Regions from separate parts of the Paenibacillus sp. B01 genome, predicted to be linked through region 2. Evidence: riboswitches for the same ligand, from Rfam matches in the RefSeq annotation. Region 2 holds a riboswitch; each other region holds the start of a gene.
What was found. Region 2 has a riboswitch for cyclic di-AMP ahead of GE073_RS05245 (C40 family peptidase). Riboswitches for the same ligand answer to the same signal wherever they lie in the genome.
Positions count from the first base shown of each region.

Region 1: linked by a shared signal. The riboswitch ahead of GE073_RS10385 (hypothetical protein) and the one ahead of GE073_RS05245 (C40 family peptidase) in region 2 are both predicted to bind cyclic di-AMP.
Region 3: linked by a shared signal. The riboswitch ahead of GE073_RS21890 (hypothetical protein) and the one ahead of GE073_RS05245 (C40 family peptidase) in region 2 are both predicted to bind cyclic di-AMP.

Region 1 covers NZ_CP045802.1:2,426,575-2,432,344, forward strand. Annotated here, with positions in the region: gene GE073_RS10370 (endo-1,4-beta-xylanase) at 1-403, shown strand, start outside; gene GE073_RS10375 (FAD/NAD(P)-binding protein) at 1,187-2,605, shown strand; gene GE073_RS10380 (universal stress protein) at 2,703-3,359, opposite strand; cyclic di-AMP (ydaO/yuaA leader) riboswitch at 3,688-3,886, shown strand; gene GE073_RS10385 (hypothetical protein) at 4,049-4,486, shown strand; gene GE073_RS26050 (potassium-transporting ATPase subunit F) at 4,587-4,667, shown strand; gene kdpA (potassium-transporting ATPase subunit KdpA) at 4,692-5,770, shown strand, end outside.
Region 2 covers NZ_CP045802.1:1,191,531-1,197,300, reverse strand. Annotated here, with positions in the region: gene GE073_RS05255 (response regulator transcription factor) at 85-789, opposite strand; gene GE073_RS05250 (cation diffusion facilitator family transporter) at 919-1,830, shown strand; gene GE073_RS05245 (C40 family peptidase) at 1,884-2,291, opposite strand; cyclic di-AMP (ydaO/yuaA leader) riboswitch at 2,328-2,464, opposite strand; gene GE073_RS05240 (M56 family metallopeptidase) at 2,597-3,451, opposite strand; gene GE073_RS05235 (BlaI/MecI/CopY family transcriptional regulator) at 3,444-3,884, opposite strand; gene qoxD (cytochrome aa3 quinol oxidase subunit IV) at 3,956-4,276, opposite strand; gene qoxC (cytochrome aa3 quinol oxidase subunit III) at 4,269-4,892, opposite strand; gene qoxB (cytochrome aa3 quinol oxidase subunit I) at 4,903-5,770, opposite strand, start outside.
Region 3 covers NZ_CP045802.1:5,102,454-5,108,223, reverse strand. Annotated here, with positions in the region: gene GE073_RS21900 (IclR family transcriptional regulator) at 75-845, shown strand; gene GE073_RS21895 (dicarboxylate/amino acid:cation symporter) at 1,096-2,466, shown strand; gene GE073_RS21890 (hypothetical protein) at 2,624-3,214, opposite strand; cyclic di-AMP (ydaO/yuaA leader) riboswitch at 3,220-3,411, opposite strand; gene GE073_RS21885 (amidase domain-containing protein) at 3,620-4,738, shown strand; gene GE073_RS21880 (D-alanine--D-alanine ligase) at 4,826-5,770, shown strand, end outside.

The DNA of each region.
Region 1 (5,770 bases), 1.2 Mb from region 2:
GGGCGGAGCGGCAGCCGGCACGCAAGCTCCGTTCGCCGACGTTCCGGCGAACGCGTCGTACGCCGCCGAGCTGAGCGCCGCCAAGGAGCTCGGCATCGCCGGCGGCCAAGGCGGCGGCACGTTCCGGCCGCAAGCGCCGCTCAGCCGCCAGGAGATGATGGCGCTGACCGTGCGCGCGCTGCAGGCGGCTGGATGGCCGCTCGACAGCGGCAGCGGGGGCGGACTGGCCGGCTTCAAGGACGCCGGCCAGGTCGCGGACTATGCTCGCGCGGACGCGGAGAAGCTCGTCGCGGCCGGACTTGTCCGCGGCGACGAGGCCGGCCGTCTGAATCCGGCCGGCGCGCTGACCCGCGCCGAAGCGGCGGCCGTTCTCCACGCGGTTTGGAAGCTGCTCCTGCCTTGATCGGGCAAGCAGGATCGTGCCTCACACATCGTCCGTTCTTGATCGGTGGAGGCGGTTAAAGCGAGCTTCCTTTAGAAGCGTTAGACAGCTAAAGCCTTGCCGAGGTCGATGAAAGCGACCTTGGCAAGGCTTTTTTTGAAAGAAAGACACGGAATGGATTCAAGCTGGTAGTGTGCGAGCGTGCATCGTCATCAGCGCGTCTTAACGCCATTTTTGCCTTTAGGGAGCGCGGTGCGTCGTCATCAGCGCGTCTTAACGCCATTTTTGCCTTTAGGGAGCGCGATGCATCGTCATCAGCGCGTCCTAACGCCATTTTTGCCTTTAGGGAGCGCGATGCGTCGGCAGCCTGGCGCCTTTTTCATCCTCCAAGGCGCTGCGCAGCAGTCGAGGCCGCCAGCGTGAGACTCTCGTGAGACGGAGTCGAAACGAAGGAGTTGAGCAGCTGAGCCCGTTATGACCGTCGATAAGAGGCTGGAATCAGGAACGATGGCAAGCTCCGAGCCGCCCTCTTTGCGCGGCTCTTTTTGCTGCGCAAAGCGATATCGGCCATCAGCAGGATCGTCCCGCTCTTGTCAACGGGCACAAATCGAAGGCGGCGAGTTACAAGTTCTTTCCGCAACTCTTTACGCATCATGTAATAAAATATAACATGAAGGAGACATTGAGAGCCGCGATAAAGGGCTGAAACGGTCTGGTCGCCAAAAAGACGAATCGGATGCGGCAGATAGTCTGACCTCCAGCCGCCGGGCCGGCAAGCGGAACAGCAGAAAGGAACGATGCGGGATGAGCCTAGAGCAACTGAACGCCCAGGTCCAGCGGGACCTGTCTTATATCGCCTTCGGAGGGGCGGGCTGGGTCCAGCCGAGGAGCCATGACGAGGGCCATGTGCATGACGTCGCCATCATCGGCGGCGGCCAGAGCGGACTCGGAGCCGCATTTGCCTTAATGAAGGAACGCGTCTCGAACGTCATCATCCTCGACGAGAATCCGGAGGGCAAGGAAGGACCGTGGGAAACGTACGCTCGCATGAACACGCTCCGCACGCCCAAGCATCTGCCGTCCATCGATCTCGGCGTTCCGTCGCTCACGTTCCGCGCCTGGTGGGAGGCGCAGGCAGGCGAGGAGGGCTGGGAGGCGATCGACAAAATTCCGCGCGGGGACTGGATGAGCTACTTGCGCTGGTACCGCCGGGTGCTGAACCTGCCTGTCGTCAACGAGACGCGGCTGACGCTCGTCGAGCCGCTGGAGAAGGGCCTTTACCGGCTCCATCTCGAAGGCCCCGGCGCGCCGGCTCCGCAGCTGCTCGCCCGCAAGGTCATCCTCGCGACCGGCATCCAGGGCGGCGGGGAGTGGCATGTGCCGCCGCTCGTGTCGCGCCATGTGCCGCGCGAGCTGTACGCGCATACGTCCGAGGCGATTGACTTCGAGGCGCTGCGCGGCAAGCGGATCGCCGTGCTCGGCGGAGGCGCGTCGGCGTTCGACAACGCCAGCTTCGCCTTGGCCGCGGGCGTCGCGGAGGCGCATGTATTCGTCCGCCGGCCGGAGCTGCCGCGCATCAATCCGATCCGGCAGATGGAGCACTCGGGCATGATCGAGCATTTCCCGCGGCTGTCCGACGAGGACAAGTACGCCGTCATGGCGCATTTCTTCAAGCACAACCAGCCGCCGACGAACGACACGTTCCAGCGGGCGGCCGCCTGGCCGGGCTTCCGGCTCCACGTCGGAGCGCCTTGGCTCGCGGTGCGGACGGAAGGAGAGCGGGCCGTCGTGACGACGCCGCAGGGCGAGGAGGCGTTCGACTTCCTCGTCGTCAGCACCGGGCTGCTGACCGACCCGGCGCTGCGTCCCGAGCTGCGGCTGGTCGAGCGCCATATCGCCCGCTGGGGCGACCGGTACGAGGCGCCGGCGGACATCGCGAGCCCCGTGCTCGACGCCCATCCGTATTTGACGCCGGGCTTCGCCTTCACGAGCCGGGACGAGGAGGGCGCGTCGCGGCTGCACGGCCTCCACACGTTCAACTACTCCGCGATGATCAGCTGCGGCCTATCCGCCTCCGCGCTGTCGGGCATGCGCCATGCGATACCGAAGCTCGTGTCGGAGGTCGCGGGCGGGCTGTTCCTCGACGATCGCGAGCGGATTCTGGATCAGTTCTACCGGTACGACGAGCTGGAGTTCACGGGCTGGATGGATTCGTTAAGCTGATCTTACGCCCGGCGACCCGGTCTGCCAAATAAAAATCGCGTAAAAACGTCTCCTTAGGGCGTGTTTGCAATCCCGCTTCGGGTTATGCAAACACGCCCTAGCTTCTGCTCCGCCAGAAGGCCGGGAATTCGGGATCGACGACGGCGCCGTGACGCACCTTGAAGGCGCGGCTGCGGCTGCTGCCGTCCTTGAGCTTCAGCAGGCCATGCTCGAACTCGGTATCGCGGCTGCGGAAAAAGACGCCGGAGCATCCATTCTTGTCCAAGGTCCTCTGGATGACGTAGCCGCCGTCCCGCGCGGCGACCGCGACGCGGACGCCGCGCTCATGGGTCCGCTCCAGCTCCTCGTCCAGCCGCTGCACGGCGACGACATGCAGATCGGTCTGGCCGATCCGGCGCAGCAGCGCGTCGACGAAGGAGGCGTGGAACCGCTCCTCCCAGCGCGTCGGCACGGGCTGTCCGACGACGATCTGCGTCATGCGCTCGATCATCGCCGTATGGGCGATGACGTCGACGGCCTTGCGGCCTGCGGACGGCACCGCCCGGAATTCCGCGCCTGCTTCGGCCGCGGCGTCGCGCCAGACGCGCTGCCATTCCTCCTGCGCCGAGCCGGGCGCCGCCTCGACGTCCGACACCACGCTCAGGACGACCAAGCGGCTGCCCGCCGCCGCGGCAAGCTCGGCGCCGCGGCGGATGAGGCGCTCTCCGTGCGGGCCGTACGACAGGCAGACGAGGATGTGTTCCGATTTGGGCATGGCAATTGCTCCTTCACTTTTTTTTGCTGCTCATCCTACGCGACGAGAGGGCGGTCTGTAAAAGGCGGCGCAGGCGGAATTCAGCCGTCCCGCTTCATGTAAGCGCGACCATCGCCTTCGTTTGCCGAGAATGAAATCGGCGATGGAGGCGGGTTTTTGGCATGCGTCGAGATGAATTCGAGAGAATGAGCGAGATTCAGAGAGAGAAATGGAGATCGATCGGCCTTTCTTGCTCGACAAGCGCGATCGCGGCCGGATTTTCGCCGCTGGCCCGGCTTTACTTTCCGAAAAGTCCGGGTGTAAGATTCGTCTCAGCTAGCCAGACCAGCTTTTGACAACGCTGAGTTTCCGAAATGGAAAACGGGGGAACCAAGCGGAGCCTGCGGCCGCCGATGTGAGAGTCGGCCGCCGCAGCTCCAGGGGTGAATCCCGGGGGAGCGGATCCATGGAATCCGTCTGCCTCGGGTAGGGCGACTCTCACCGTCCGAATCCGACAGCTAACCTCGTAAGCGCAGGAGGCGGCGCGCGCCATAGCGCGCCGTGCTCCGATCGGGAGAGAGGATGATGACGCTTGTGATCTGACCAAGACCACAGGGGCCGCTGCCTCTGTGGTTTTTTGCGCGCTTTTTTCCGAAGCGGATCCCGGTCCGCAGCCGTCCGCCGCCCTCGCCACCCGAAGGAGAACCACCATGGATCTCGATCCCGAAACGATACTCGTCTCGCCGGCCACGGCGGCCGGCGAACGCTTCCTGATGCAGCTGAAGCGCATGCGGATTCCTTGCGCCGCAGTCGTCAACAGCCGCCGCGAAAGGCAGCGGCTGGAGCGCCTCGGCTTAGGTCGAATCATGCAAATCGATACGGCCGAAAAGGACCGCAATCCGGCGCCTGAATGCCGATGCGGCAACGTCTACCTGTTCGAGAGCAGCCTCGCTCTCTGCTGCCGCTATGTGCAGATTTTCCGCGGCTGGACCGGCCGCAGCATCTTCGTCGTCACGCAAGGCCGCGGCTCGGGCGGCGTCTACAAGTCGCTCGGAGCGGATTATGTCATTCATACAAACGGGCAGGACGTCTTTTACCTCATTCAGGACGAAGCCCGCCAAGACAAGGAAAAGGAGCCATTCACATGATGGATATCGGCATGCTCGCCTTGCTGATCGGATTGACCGCCGCGATGCTCGGCCTGCTCGCCTGGTGCGGCAAGCAGGCGCAGGAAGGACGCGAGGAACGATGATCGCGCTCCTGTGGGTTGTCGTCGCGGCCGTGTTCCTCTACCTCGTCTACGTCTTGCTTCACCCCGACCAATTCTGACCCAAGAAGGAGCCACCTCCCATGATGGCAGGACTATCCATCGCAATCACGCTGCTGCTCGTGCTGCTGCTGGCCAAGCCGGCGGGACTGTATCTCTATCGGGCCTACAGCCTGGAGCCGACCGGCCTCGACCGCGTCTTCGGCCCGGCGGAGCGGCTGATCTACCGCCTCGGGGGCATCCGCCCCGGAAGCCAGAGCTGGAAAGCCTACGCCGCGGCGCTGATCGTCAGCAACGGAGTCATGCTGCTGCTCGTCTACGCCGTCTTCCGCACGCAAGCCTATCTCCCGCTCAATCCGAGCGGGATCGCGAACATGGAGCCGCGGCTCGCGTTCAACACGACGATCAGCTTCATGACCAATACGAACCTGCAGCATTACAGCGGCGAAAGCGGCTTATCCTATCTGTCCCAAATGATCGCGATCGTGTTCATGATGTTCGTCTCGCCGGCGACGGGGCTGTGCGCGGCGATGGCGTTCATGAGAGGGCTGGCCGGCAAGCCGATGGGCCATTTCTTCGTCGATCTCGTTCGCTCGATCACGCGGGTGCTGCTGCCGATCGCTTTTGTGCTGGCGCTCGTCTTCGTCGCGCTCGGCGTGCCGCAGACGCTGGAGCCGTCTGCCGCCGCGCAGACGCTGGAGGGCGGGGAGCAGACGATCGCGCGCGGTCCGGTCGCCTCGCTGCTCGCCATCAAGGAGCTCGGCAACAACGGCGGCGGCCATATGGGCGTCAACTCCGCGCATCCGTTCGAAAACCCCGACGCGATCAGCAACCTGCTGCAGATGCTGCTCATGCTGCTCGTGCCGACGGCGCTGCCGTTCGCGTACGGCAAGCTCGTCGGCAACCCGAAGCAGGGGCGGGTGCTGTTCGTCTCCATGGCGCTGCTATTCGTCGTCATGCTGGGCGTCTCGCTGACGGCCGAGCAGGAGGCGAACCCCGCGATCGCGGCGCTCGGCTATGATTCCGGCCAAGGAAGCATGGAAGGAAAGGAAACCCGCTTCGGCGTGCCGCAATCCGCGCTCTATTCAGTCGTGACGACCGCCTCCGAAACCGGCGCCGTCAACTCGATGCACGACTCGTTCACGCCGCTCGGCGGCATGGTGCC
Region 2 (5,770 bases):
GCCCACTTGCGGGTTTGATCTAGGATAATTGCCACAAAAGCAATCAAATAATAATAAATCACGCTTATCGCCCCTAAACGAGTGTTATTTCATGAACTTATAACCAACCCCCCAGACCGTTACGATCATTGCAGCCGCATCTGGCGAAAAATGATTTAACTTTTCTCGAATCCGTTTTACGTGTGTATCAACGGTCCGTACATCATATCTGTACTCATAATGCCAAACATCGGCAAGCAGTTCTTCGCGCGAAAATACTTTATCAGGTCTTCTTGATAAATAATGCAGCAAATCAAACTCTTTCGGTGTCAAGAGCACTTCTTGCCCGGCAGCCCTCACACGTCGTGCATCTCCCTCAATCACTAAGAACGGATAGACAACATTCTTTTCTAATTGTTTAACGGGAAACTCATGACCTGAAGATCGTTTCAGAACCGCTCTAACTCGATATATCACTTCACGCGGACTAAAGGGCTTTACAACATAATCATCCGCCCCGGCTTTAAATGCTTTTAATCGACTGTCCTCTTCCCCTTTAGCTGTCAACATAATGATCGGGGTATTCTTCATCCTTCGCAAATGGCTGCATACTTTAATTCCATCCATTCCAGGAATCATGACATCAAGTAAAATAATATCATACCTGTCCTCAGTGGCCATTTGGAGTGCAGTTTGGCCATCCACTGCTTCCCTTACGATGTATCCCTCCTTCTGAAGGTACATTCGGAGAACTCGTCTGATTCGTTCCTCATCGTCAACGACAAGAACTGTTAAGGATTGTCCGTACATGTTATGCCCCTTCCGACTTTCTAAGTAATAAATAATCATATATTCATATGATGGACAGTAATGCTGAATAGACCCAATTCTCGTTGGGTATATTATTTCTAAACATGCTATTGAGAGAGGTGGATACCTATGGGTCACTCCCATGATCATGCTGGACATGCTCACGGCCCAGCCAATTATAATAAAGCTTTTCTCATTGGTATTATATTGAACACTGCCTTTGTGATTACCGAAGCGACCTACGGTGTATTAAGCCATTCTCTTGCTTTAATCGCGGATGCCGGCCATAATCTAAGCGATGTCCTTGCCCTTGTTCTTTCTTGGATCGCAAGTTTGCTTGCCAAAAAAGAACCATCAAAACGTCGAACCTACGGTTATAGACGTTCTTCCATCCTAGCGGCCTTATTCAATGCGATTTTTTTATTAGTCGCTATTGGCGCAATTGCCTGGGAGGCTTTGCAACGCTTTGGTGATCCGGCGCCCGTAACTGGAAACACGGTTATCTGGGTTGCCACAGTAGGCATTATTATAAACACATTTACTGCACTCATGTTCCTTAGCGGCAGCAAGGGAGATATCAATATCCGCGGCGCATTCCTACATATGGCGGCTGATGCAGGTGTATCTCTAGGTGTCGTTATTGCCGGATTCGTTATATTGTGGACCAACTGGCTTTGGCTTGATCCGGTAATAAGCCTCGTCATTGTACTTGTTATATTCATAAGTACGTGGGGGTTATTAAAAGAATCGTTTAATCTGTCCTTAGATGCGGTGCCCAGTGGAATTAACTACTCACTCGTGAAGGAATATTTCGATAGGATTCCTTCCGTCATCAATACGCACGATCTTCACATTTGGGGAATAAGCACGACAGAAAATGCTTTAACAGTGCATCTGATCGTTTCAGATTCAATTAATCGGGATGAACTTATGAAGCGATGCTCAGCGGATTTACATGAAAAATTTAATATTGACCATGCCACGATTCAGTTGGAATCCAGCCTGTATGACTGCCCTCTAGCTCCAGATCACGTAATATAAGTAGAAATAAAAATGCAGTTCTTCGTTCGCGCCGAAGAACTGCATTTCTGCCATTATGTGGAGGAAATGACCCGGCGTGCGGTGACATAACGGGATTCATAATAGGAATCACTCATCTTGCTCACGATGACTCCTTTACTGCTGGATGAGTGAGCAAATTTCCCTCCGCCTAAATAAATACCAGCGTGAGAAATCCCCTTTCCACTCGTATTAAAAAACACAAGATCACCCTGTTTTAGGTCCTCTTTAGCAACCTCAACGCCTTCTTTAGCTTGCGTTTGAGAAGTTCGTGGCAGTTTAATCTCATACTGCTTGAATATATATATTATAAATCCCGAACAGTCAAAACCAGCTGAGCTCGTCCCTCCCCATTTATAAGGAACCCCAAGCACTTCATCAACTGCATCTTGCAAATCCCCTTCTGCAGCGAATGTTTGCTGCCCTCCAAAAATCAATGCCATACAAATTGCAATTACTGATAATGCCTTCTGCAATGCCCTTTCTCCCTTCGCAGCCTACCGAGTTAGCTTAAGGGTTCGGTTGAAGGTACCCTATAATTCCAAAGAATTAATTCACCCACATTATTAATGGTTCCCCGGCTTCTCAGATACTGAGAATTAAGCATTAATTATTCTACGATATGTAGTTTAATTCGATCTAATTCCCCCCTTTTCCTTTCTACTTATGATTAGAATCCTTTCATTTTCGTCAATCCAGATCAGAACCTGTCAGATTCTTGTCGGACTCTTAAGGTTCTGCTCCTAATCTAGACATGACTCAAAAAAGGGATGATCAACACTATAATCAAGACAGGTATTGATAACATCATTTGCCTTTTAGTAACGATCGTTATCTGCAAGCTACTCGAAGGATCTAAAATCTGTTTAATCCTGAAGTTCACGGCATCTTCAGCAAAATAAACTGTACCTTTCGTTGCTACTGTTTGGTTCTGGTGGTGAAGTAAAACTAGCAGCGCATTCCCCAGTGGCTTCGCACTGTTCATTTGACGCATCGCATATCGGTCTGCCATTAATTCCATCCATACGGAGTAATATTTCACCAAAGCCTCGATAACGGGCAAATACATAAAGCTCTTCCTAGTAAGCGTTAGTATAAGGTTTTGCAAGGGATGATAAAAACGACAGTGGTAAACTTCATGCCAAATGATGGCTTGAAGTTCATTTTTCCCAAGCACTTCAATTGCTCCGGTCGATAATACGATTTTCGGTTTCAATGCGCCCACCGCCATGGCAACAAAGGAGGGGGTCGATATGACAGTAATCCTCATATTTTCCTCAGGGAATAAAGCTTGCCACTCTCTGGACAACTCATGATTCGAGAATCTTCTCATTGATAATTCCAGGCGAAAATGTAACACTGCTTGTGAAATCAGATGGTAAAAGAATACTGCCGAAGAGTATAGGATAAGTCCATTAAAAAGTCTTTCATAAAGCATATGGTTGCTGAAAATATCAAACATAACCTGCCCTATCCAGTGTAACAAATCCGTGCTTTCCGGAACGTCTCGCAGCTGATGAAGTACACTAGATCCCATCTGATAGACCACCCAACCCACAATACAGAAAAGCAGGATCAAAATGTTTCTCGGTTTCTTAATCATGATTACCTTCATTCCTGTCGTCGAGTTCACTTAGCTTATCACGTAGTTTGTCTATTAATAGTGAATCCACCTGGTCAATACGATCCAGAAAATGACTTACGATCAGCGCATCAAAATCCTGAAATAGCCCTTCAGTAACGGCTTTGGTTTGTTCCATAATAAACTGGTCCTTATTTTGTACTGGATAAAAAAAGGTCAATTTATTCCGTCCGCCGCCACTCGTTTCTTTTCGAAGATGTCCCTTTTCCGCTAAACGAATCATGACCGTCATTACGGCAGTTAAGGAGATGGGATCTTCTTGGTTTATAATTTCATGCAATTGTTTGATGGTCAGTTTCTCTTTCTGCCAAATAATCTCCATAATCTTGGCTTCAAGTGAGCCAAAAAATCGATGCAAGCCTTCTTCATTAACGTTGTATTTATTTATTCGCAATTCTCTTTTCCTCCCGAACAGCTTTCTCTCATTTTAGCATGTCCAGTTGGATAGACAAAGAGCCGGGTAATTTAAGAGTGTCCTGAGGCTAGTACCCATACCGAACCTGCAACGACTGTGATCGCAATAAAGACTGCGAATAAAATCGTGCTGGTTTGTATCTTGCTATTTGCGCTTTCCGTTATATGCATGAACATCAATAACTGAAGAGCGGCTTGCAAGAATGCAAAACTATAAATGATGACCAGAATCGTTGAAGTAGAAAAACTCGATCCGAACGTAACAATTAAAGCAAGTACAGTAAGTAAAATTGAGAACAAATAGCCAATTAAGTGGCTCCACGGAAAACCTTTGTGAACCTTTATTGATGCTACAGCCTTCTCATTATCCATTGTTCACCATTCCTGTCAGGTAGACTCCTGTGAATATGAATATCCACACCACATCAAGAAAGTGCCAATATAAGCTTGAAATAAATACTTTGGATGAGGTTTCGGGTGTCAGTCCCTTTCTCCACAGTTGCAATAGTATGAGTATCATCCAGCCTATACCGAAAGTAACATGTACGCCATGCGTGCCGGCAAGAACAAAAAATGCAGACCAGAATGCACTGGTACCCAGTGTGGCGCCTTCATGAATATAGTTGACGAATTCATAAATCTCGTATCCTAAAAAACCAGCCCCCAGGCCAAGGGTTACCAGCAGCCATGCAACCAAGCCTTTTAAGTTCTGTTTACGCATTTGATGGATCGCTAAACCGCATGTAAAGCTGCTTGTAAGCAGCAGAAACGTTTGAATGAATACCCCTTTCATTTCAAACAGTTCTGAAGCTGTAGGACCATTTGCTGTTCGATCGGTCAACACAGCATACGTTGCGAATAAGGTAGCAAATAGTGCGATCTCAGCCCCAAGAAAGATCCAAAATCCAAGTATATTAAGCCTGCTTGTTTCCGATTGATATTCTAACGGCCCTACTTGCTGACCGTTTGAGTGCTCCGTTGATCCCATGGAAATCCCCCTATCTTTGATGATCGCGTTCAATTTCCTCCACGCTGACATAATAACCCTTATCAAAATCACACGATCGTAGAATCATCACTACGACGACACCAAGTGCACCTGCAATCGCCATCCAAAACCATTCAAACACAAGTCCAAAACCGCTTATAAAGAAAAAGATACTCATGACAAATGGTTTGCCTGAGTTACTAGGCATATGAATAGGTTGAAGAGCTTTAGGGTTGTGCTCCCCACCTTTTTTGGTTTTCTTCATAAGCCAGAAAGCATCTAGCCCTTTGACCTCCGGCACAAGAGCAAAATTGTAATGCGGCGGCACCGCCGTGGTTGTCTGCCACTCGAGGGTGCGCCCATTCCAAGCATCTCCACTTTCTTCTCGTTTTGAATGACGGATACTATAATTAATATTGTAGACAAGTAGCAAGAAGGCAGCTCCCATCATGAATCCGCCGATCGTCGCAATGAAATTGAGGCCAAACCACCCAGACTCGGCCGAGTAGGTATAGATACGTCTTGGCATGCCGGCAAGACCGAGGAAGTACATCGGCATAAAGCAGATATTGAAACCTATCATAAACAGCCAAAAACACCATTTGCCAATACGTTCATTCAATTTATGACCAAACATTTTCGGGTACCAGTAGTGCAGCCCCGCAAAACATGCAAAGACAGTACCTGCGATTAATACATAATGGAAGTGCGCAACCAAAAAGTACGTATTATGATACTGATAATCGGCTGCCGCCATTGCGAGCATGACTCCTGTTACCCCGCCTATGACAAAGTTAACGATAAATCCTAACGACCAGAGCATCGGAGTCGTAAATTGGATACTTCCCTTATACATGGTAAATAGCCAATTGAAGATT
Region 3 (5,770 bases), 3.9 Mb from region 2:
AATGATAATGATTCTCAATGAGAACGGAGGAGCGTCATGGCCTTCTCCGCCCCGGAAAGAAAGCAGGTGAGCGCATGGAACCGTCCCGTAGCGGCAAGGCCGAGGATGGAAAATCGAATGTAAGGGCCGTCGAGAGGGCGCTGGATATCCTGCTCTGCTTTACGACGGAGAGCGACCTGCCGATGACCGAGATCGCGGAGCGGGTCGGGCTGCACAAGAGCACCGTACACCGGATGCTGGCGACGCTGGAGGACAAGGGCTTCCTCGAGCGCGACCGCAGCTCCGAGCGCTACCGGCTCGGCATGCGCATCTGGGAGCTGTCGGCGCATCGGTCGCGGTCGGGCGACCCGGCGGTCATCTGCCTGCCGGAGATGGAGAGGCTGCGCGACACGCTCGGGGAGACGGTGAGCCTGTACGTGCGGGACGGCAGCGAGCGGATCCGCATCCAGGCCGTGCAGAGCAACCAGGCGATCCGGCGCGTGGCGCCGGTCGGCGTGCGGCTGCCGCTGTACGTCGGAGCCTCGAGCAAGGTGCTCATCGCTTTTGCCGAGCCGGCGCTGGCGGCGCAGATGATGTCCTTGGAGGCGCTGCCGCAAGGAATCGACCCGCAGTCGTTCCGCGAGCAGCTGGAGGAGATCCGTCGGCTCGGCTACGCGACGAGCATGGAGGAGCGCGAGCCGGGAGCGGCGGCGCTGTCGGCTCCGGTGTTCGACCGCAGCGGTCGGCTGGCGGCGGCGCTGTCCGTATCGGGACCGGCCGCGCGCTTCACGCCGGCCATCATACGCGAGCAGTCGGCGCTCGTCGTCCAGTCGGCGACGCGCATGGGCGCGATGCTGCCGGGCTGAGCGCCCTCGATTATGGCGTCTGCACAGGGATGCGGCGCCGATCCGGTTTCCTATTACCCGCAGAGGCGGCCTGTGAAGGCGCCGGGCTCTGCGGGTTTTTTGGCGCGGGAGCTTGGAGTGCCTTGATTCGGCGAGCTGGAGGCGTCGAAGCTTCATGCCAATTATTATTCACGGGCTAAATAAACGTTGACATAAGAAGTCAACCTCGCTAGTATACTATAGCATAGTAAATCACTAGGATATGAAGGGGATGGACTCATTGCCTGAAAACAACAACCTCGTGCATGCGTTCCAGACGAACTGGATCAGCCTGCTTGTCTCCCTCATCGTCATCGGACTGCTCGTCTGGCTGGCGCGGCGCCGCGTCGGCTTCGGCTATCGGGTGCTGCTCGCGCTCGGCATAGGCCTCGTCGTCGGCGTGACGCTGAACTCCTTGGAGATCGACGCCACGAGCATCAGCACGCTCGGCTCCATTTACGTCAACCTCATCAAAATGCTCGTCATCCCGCTCGTCGCCGTGCTGGTCGTCTCCAGCATCTCGTCGATCTCGAGCCTCGGGCAGCTGCGCAAGATCGGCACCAAGACGATCCTGCTCTTCATCGGCACGACCGGCGTGGCAGCGCTGATCGGCCTGCTCGTGGCGCTGGCGTTCAACCCGGGCTCGGGCATCGCCCAGGAGACGCCGGAAGGGTATGAGGCGCGGACGATTCCGACGTTCTCCGAGGTCATCCTGAACCTCGTGCCGTCCAACCCGATCGGCGACATGGCCGACGCCAAGGTCGTGCCGGTGCTGATCTTCGCGATCTTCATCGCCGTCGCCATCGTGCAGCTCAGCTCGCGCAAGCCGGAGGCGGCCGAGCCGGTGCGCCAAGTCATCGAATCGCTCAAGCAGGTCATGAACCAGGTGACCAAGTACATCATCCGCCTGACGCCATACGGCGTGTATGCGCTGATCGGCTCGATGGCCGCGCGCTACGGCTTCGATACGCTCAAGCCGCTCATCAGCCTCATTCTCGCGACGTATGTCGCGCTGCTGCTGCACTTCATCCTGACGTTCGGCTCGCTCGTCACGTTCTGGGCGAAGCTCAATCCGTTCAAGTTCCTGCGCAAGATCTACCCGACGATCGCCGTCGCCTTCACGACGCGCAGCAGCTACGCGACGCTGCCGGTCAACCTGGAGGTCATCACCAAGCGGCTGCGCGTGTCGCCGCGCATCGCCAGCTTCGTCGCGCCGCTCGGCGCGACGATGAACATGAACGGCTGCGGCGGCGTCTGGCCGGCGGTCGTGGCGATCTTCGTCGCCGAGGTGTACGGCGTGCCGCTCGGCATCTCCGACTACATCCTGATCGTGCTCGTCAGCACGATCTCCTCGATCGGCGTCGCCGGCGTGCCGGGACCGGCGTCGATCTCGACGACGGTCGTCCTGACCGCGCTCGGCCTGCCGCTGGAAGGGCTCGGCCTCGTGCTCGCGATCGACGCCGTCGTCGACATGGGCCGCACGGCGGTCAACGCGACCGGCACGACCGTGTCGTCGCTGCTCGTCGCCGTGTCGGAAGACGAGTTCGACCGCGAGAGCTACAACCGCGACGAGGAAGAGGAGCTGGAGCTGAGCCACGCGTAAAGCAGGGCGCAGCGGAATGAACGGGACGAAGCGGAGCCGGCTCCGCTTCGTCCCTGTTTTCAACCCCATGAACGCAGCGAAGCCCCCGAGGGACATGGCCCTTCGGGGGCTTCCTGCATGAGCGGATCATGCGGCAGGGATCAGCGGGTTGCCTGGATTACATCGAGTGCTGGATATGGATGTCGGAAGATTCGATGAGGTAGTGCCTTCTCCAGAAGGCGGTGGCGGGAAAGGGCATCGCTTCTCTGGAGCCGGGCTCCAGAGCCTTGCGCAAAAGACGGTCCCGATGATCGCTGATCCACTCGGCGTCATAATAGAGCACCGACATGACCTCGTCGCTCGGAACGCCGACGAACGATTGGAACCAGCCGCTCCAGCTCTGCCAGTCGGCGGGAGCCTCGGAGTAGGACATCGTGACGACGGCACGGTGCAGGCTTGAGCCTGCATAAAGATGAAGCGCGACCAGATAGTCGCCGCTGCCGCCTGCAAGCATCGCCGTGGTGCGGCTGATGAACAGGTCGATGCGGCGGATGCGGCGGTCGGGAGCGAGCGGCTCCTCGACCAGAAGAGCAGCGTGGCGGGCGTCGTGCCCCGCCTCCTCGATGACCTCGGACGCATCCAGTACGACCGGAAGCGGCAGCGAGGCGGAGCAGGCGATTTCCTGCTCGGCGCAACAGGCGGCGGAGCGGTGGACGGCTCGCAGCCGTCTCGGCTCCGGACCGCCGGTGAAGCGTTCCTGCAAAGACATGGTCGAACCTCTCCTTTGGTTGCTTACGGGGTTAGCTGACGGATTCGGGCCAAGAGAGTAGCCCTACCAGGCGCAGTCCGCGGCGGCTTCGGCAGCCGCGCGTCGGGTGCGCGCCGGATTCACCCCGGCAGGCGCGACAAGGCGCCTGCGGTTGGTTCCCCCGCTTCCACTTTCGTGGAATTCAGCAGAATAGAAATGTGCTGAACTTTATCATACTTCAGGCCGGCCTGTCTTGTAAAAGGCTATATTTAGCGAAAATTCGATGAAATGCTGTCGGGAACTCGTCCATGCGGACCCATCGTCGCTCTAAAGCGCTCTCATGGAAAAGGATCATAATCCGGAGCGCATCCGTCATAGGATGGAAATTAAGATGGAGAAATAGCGCTTCGGAGAGGATGGGGAAGGATGGCGCGGATCAAGGTGGGAAAAAGGCCTCCGCAAGCCGATGCCGGCGGGGAGGAGCGACGGAGCGAGCCGCCCGCAGGCTGGCGCGGCGCCGTGCAGCATTATGTGCAGGCCTGCAACCAGGCCGAGGTGGAGCTGCGCGACAGCGCGCTCGCCGGAATCATGACGGACGCGGACCATCGGCTGCGCCTGCTGCACCGGCTCCAGCGGCAGCGAGAGCGGGCCGAGGAGCGGGATCTGCTCACCTCCCAATGCGAGACGCGGGCCGCGCTGGTCAAGGTCAACGAATCCGGCGCGGAGGTGTCGGTCGTGCTCCAGCTGCATCTGAAGCGGCATGTCCAGCACAAAGGCCGCCAGTATACGGAGGAGCGGATCGAGCGCGAGCGGATATGGCTCGCACCGGCCGGCGCGGACGGGAGCTGGCGGCTGACGCGGGTCGAGCCGCTCGTCGGCGAGCGGCGGCCGCGCTACGGCCATGCCGCGGCGGACAGCGCGCTCGCCGAGCACCGCTCCTACGGCAACGGCGGCGGCAGCGGCATCCAGCCGCCCGGCGCGCCGCGTCCTTTCCTTAACTATGGCGTCGTTCCGCGCATCAACACCCGCTCCCGCGCCGCCCGGTACCGGCGCGAGCTGGTCGCGGCCTACGCGGACCAGTGGTGGAACGAGCCGAATCCCGCTTACGAGGAATTCGAGGTCAACTGCACCAATTATGTGTCGCAGTGCGTCTTTGCAGGGGAAGCGCCGATGAACTATACTGGGAAAAGGGAATCCGGCTGGTGGTACAAGGGACGGACGGGCGGCCAGGAGCAGTGGAGCTACAGCTGGGCCGTGTCCAACGCGTTCCAGCTCTACTTGAGCTTTCCGCGCTCGTCCGGCATGCGGGCGACGCCGGTGGAGAGCGCGGCGGAGCTGGAGCTCGGCGACGTGATCACCTACGACTGGAACGGCGACGGCCGCTTCCAGCATACGACGGTCGTGACGGCGTTCGACGGGGACGGCATGCCGCTCGTCAACGCCAATACGGTGCCGAGCCGCCACCGCTACTGGGACTACAAGGATTCGTACGCGTGGACGGAGCAGACCCGCTACCGGTTCTATCATTTGAGCGACAGCATGTAGCACGGCCAGGATGCCGGCAGCCGGTCCGCATGGGCGGACCCGGTTGTTGGCATCCTAATTTCTAGAGGGTACCGGAGGGCTAACATCATGGGAGAGAAGATTCGCGTCGGACTGGTCTACGGAGGCAAGTCGGGGGAGCATGAGGTGTCGCTGCAGACGGCGCTGGCGGTCATGGGGGCGTTCGATTTCGGCAAATACGAGATTCAGCCCTTCTACATCACCAAAACGGGCGAATGGCGCTCGGCAGGCGTGCTGCTCGCGGCTCCGGACAGCGTGGAGCAGCTGAAGCTGGAAGGCGGCGACAGCAGCCTGGCGCTCGCGCCGGTATTCCGCGGCCTGGCCCCTGCGCCGGCCGGCGAGTCGGCGCTGCAGGCGGCGGCCGCCGCCGCCGCGCCGGAGAAGGCGGTCGACGTCATCTTCCCGCTGCTGCACGGCACCTTCGGCGAGGACGGCACGATCCAGGGGCTGCTCGAGATGGCCAACATCCCGTACGTCGGCGCGGGCGTGCTCGCCTCGGCGGTCGGCATGGACAAAATCACGATGAAAAAAGTGTTCGCCCATGAAGGGCTGCCGCAGTGCATCTACCGCAGCTTCAACCGCACGCAGTGGGAGAAGGACCATACGTTCTTCGTCATGGAGATCGAGGTCGCGCTCGGCTATCCGTGCTTCGTCAAGCCGGCGAACCTCGGCAGCAGCGTCGGCATCTCCAAGGCGAAAAACCGCGAGGAGCTGATCGCCGCCGTCGAGCTGGCGCTGCGCTACGACCGCAAGGTCGTCGTCGAGGAGTTCGTCGACGCGCGCGAGATCGAGGTCAGCGTGCTCGGCAACGACGAGCCGCGGGCATCCGTGCCCGGCGAGGTCATCAGCGGCGCGGACTTCTACGACTACAACGCCAAGTACGTCGACGGCACGAGCATCATGCAGATTCCGGCCGACCTGCCGGCCGAGACGGCCGAGGCGGTGCGCGAGATGGCGATCCGCGCCTATCTGGCGATCGACGGCTCGGGCCTGTCGCGCGTCGACTTCTTCCTT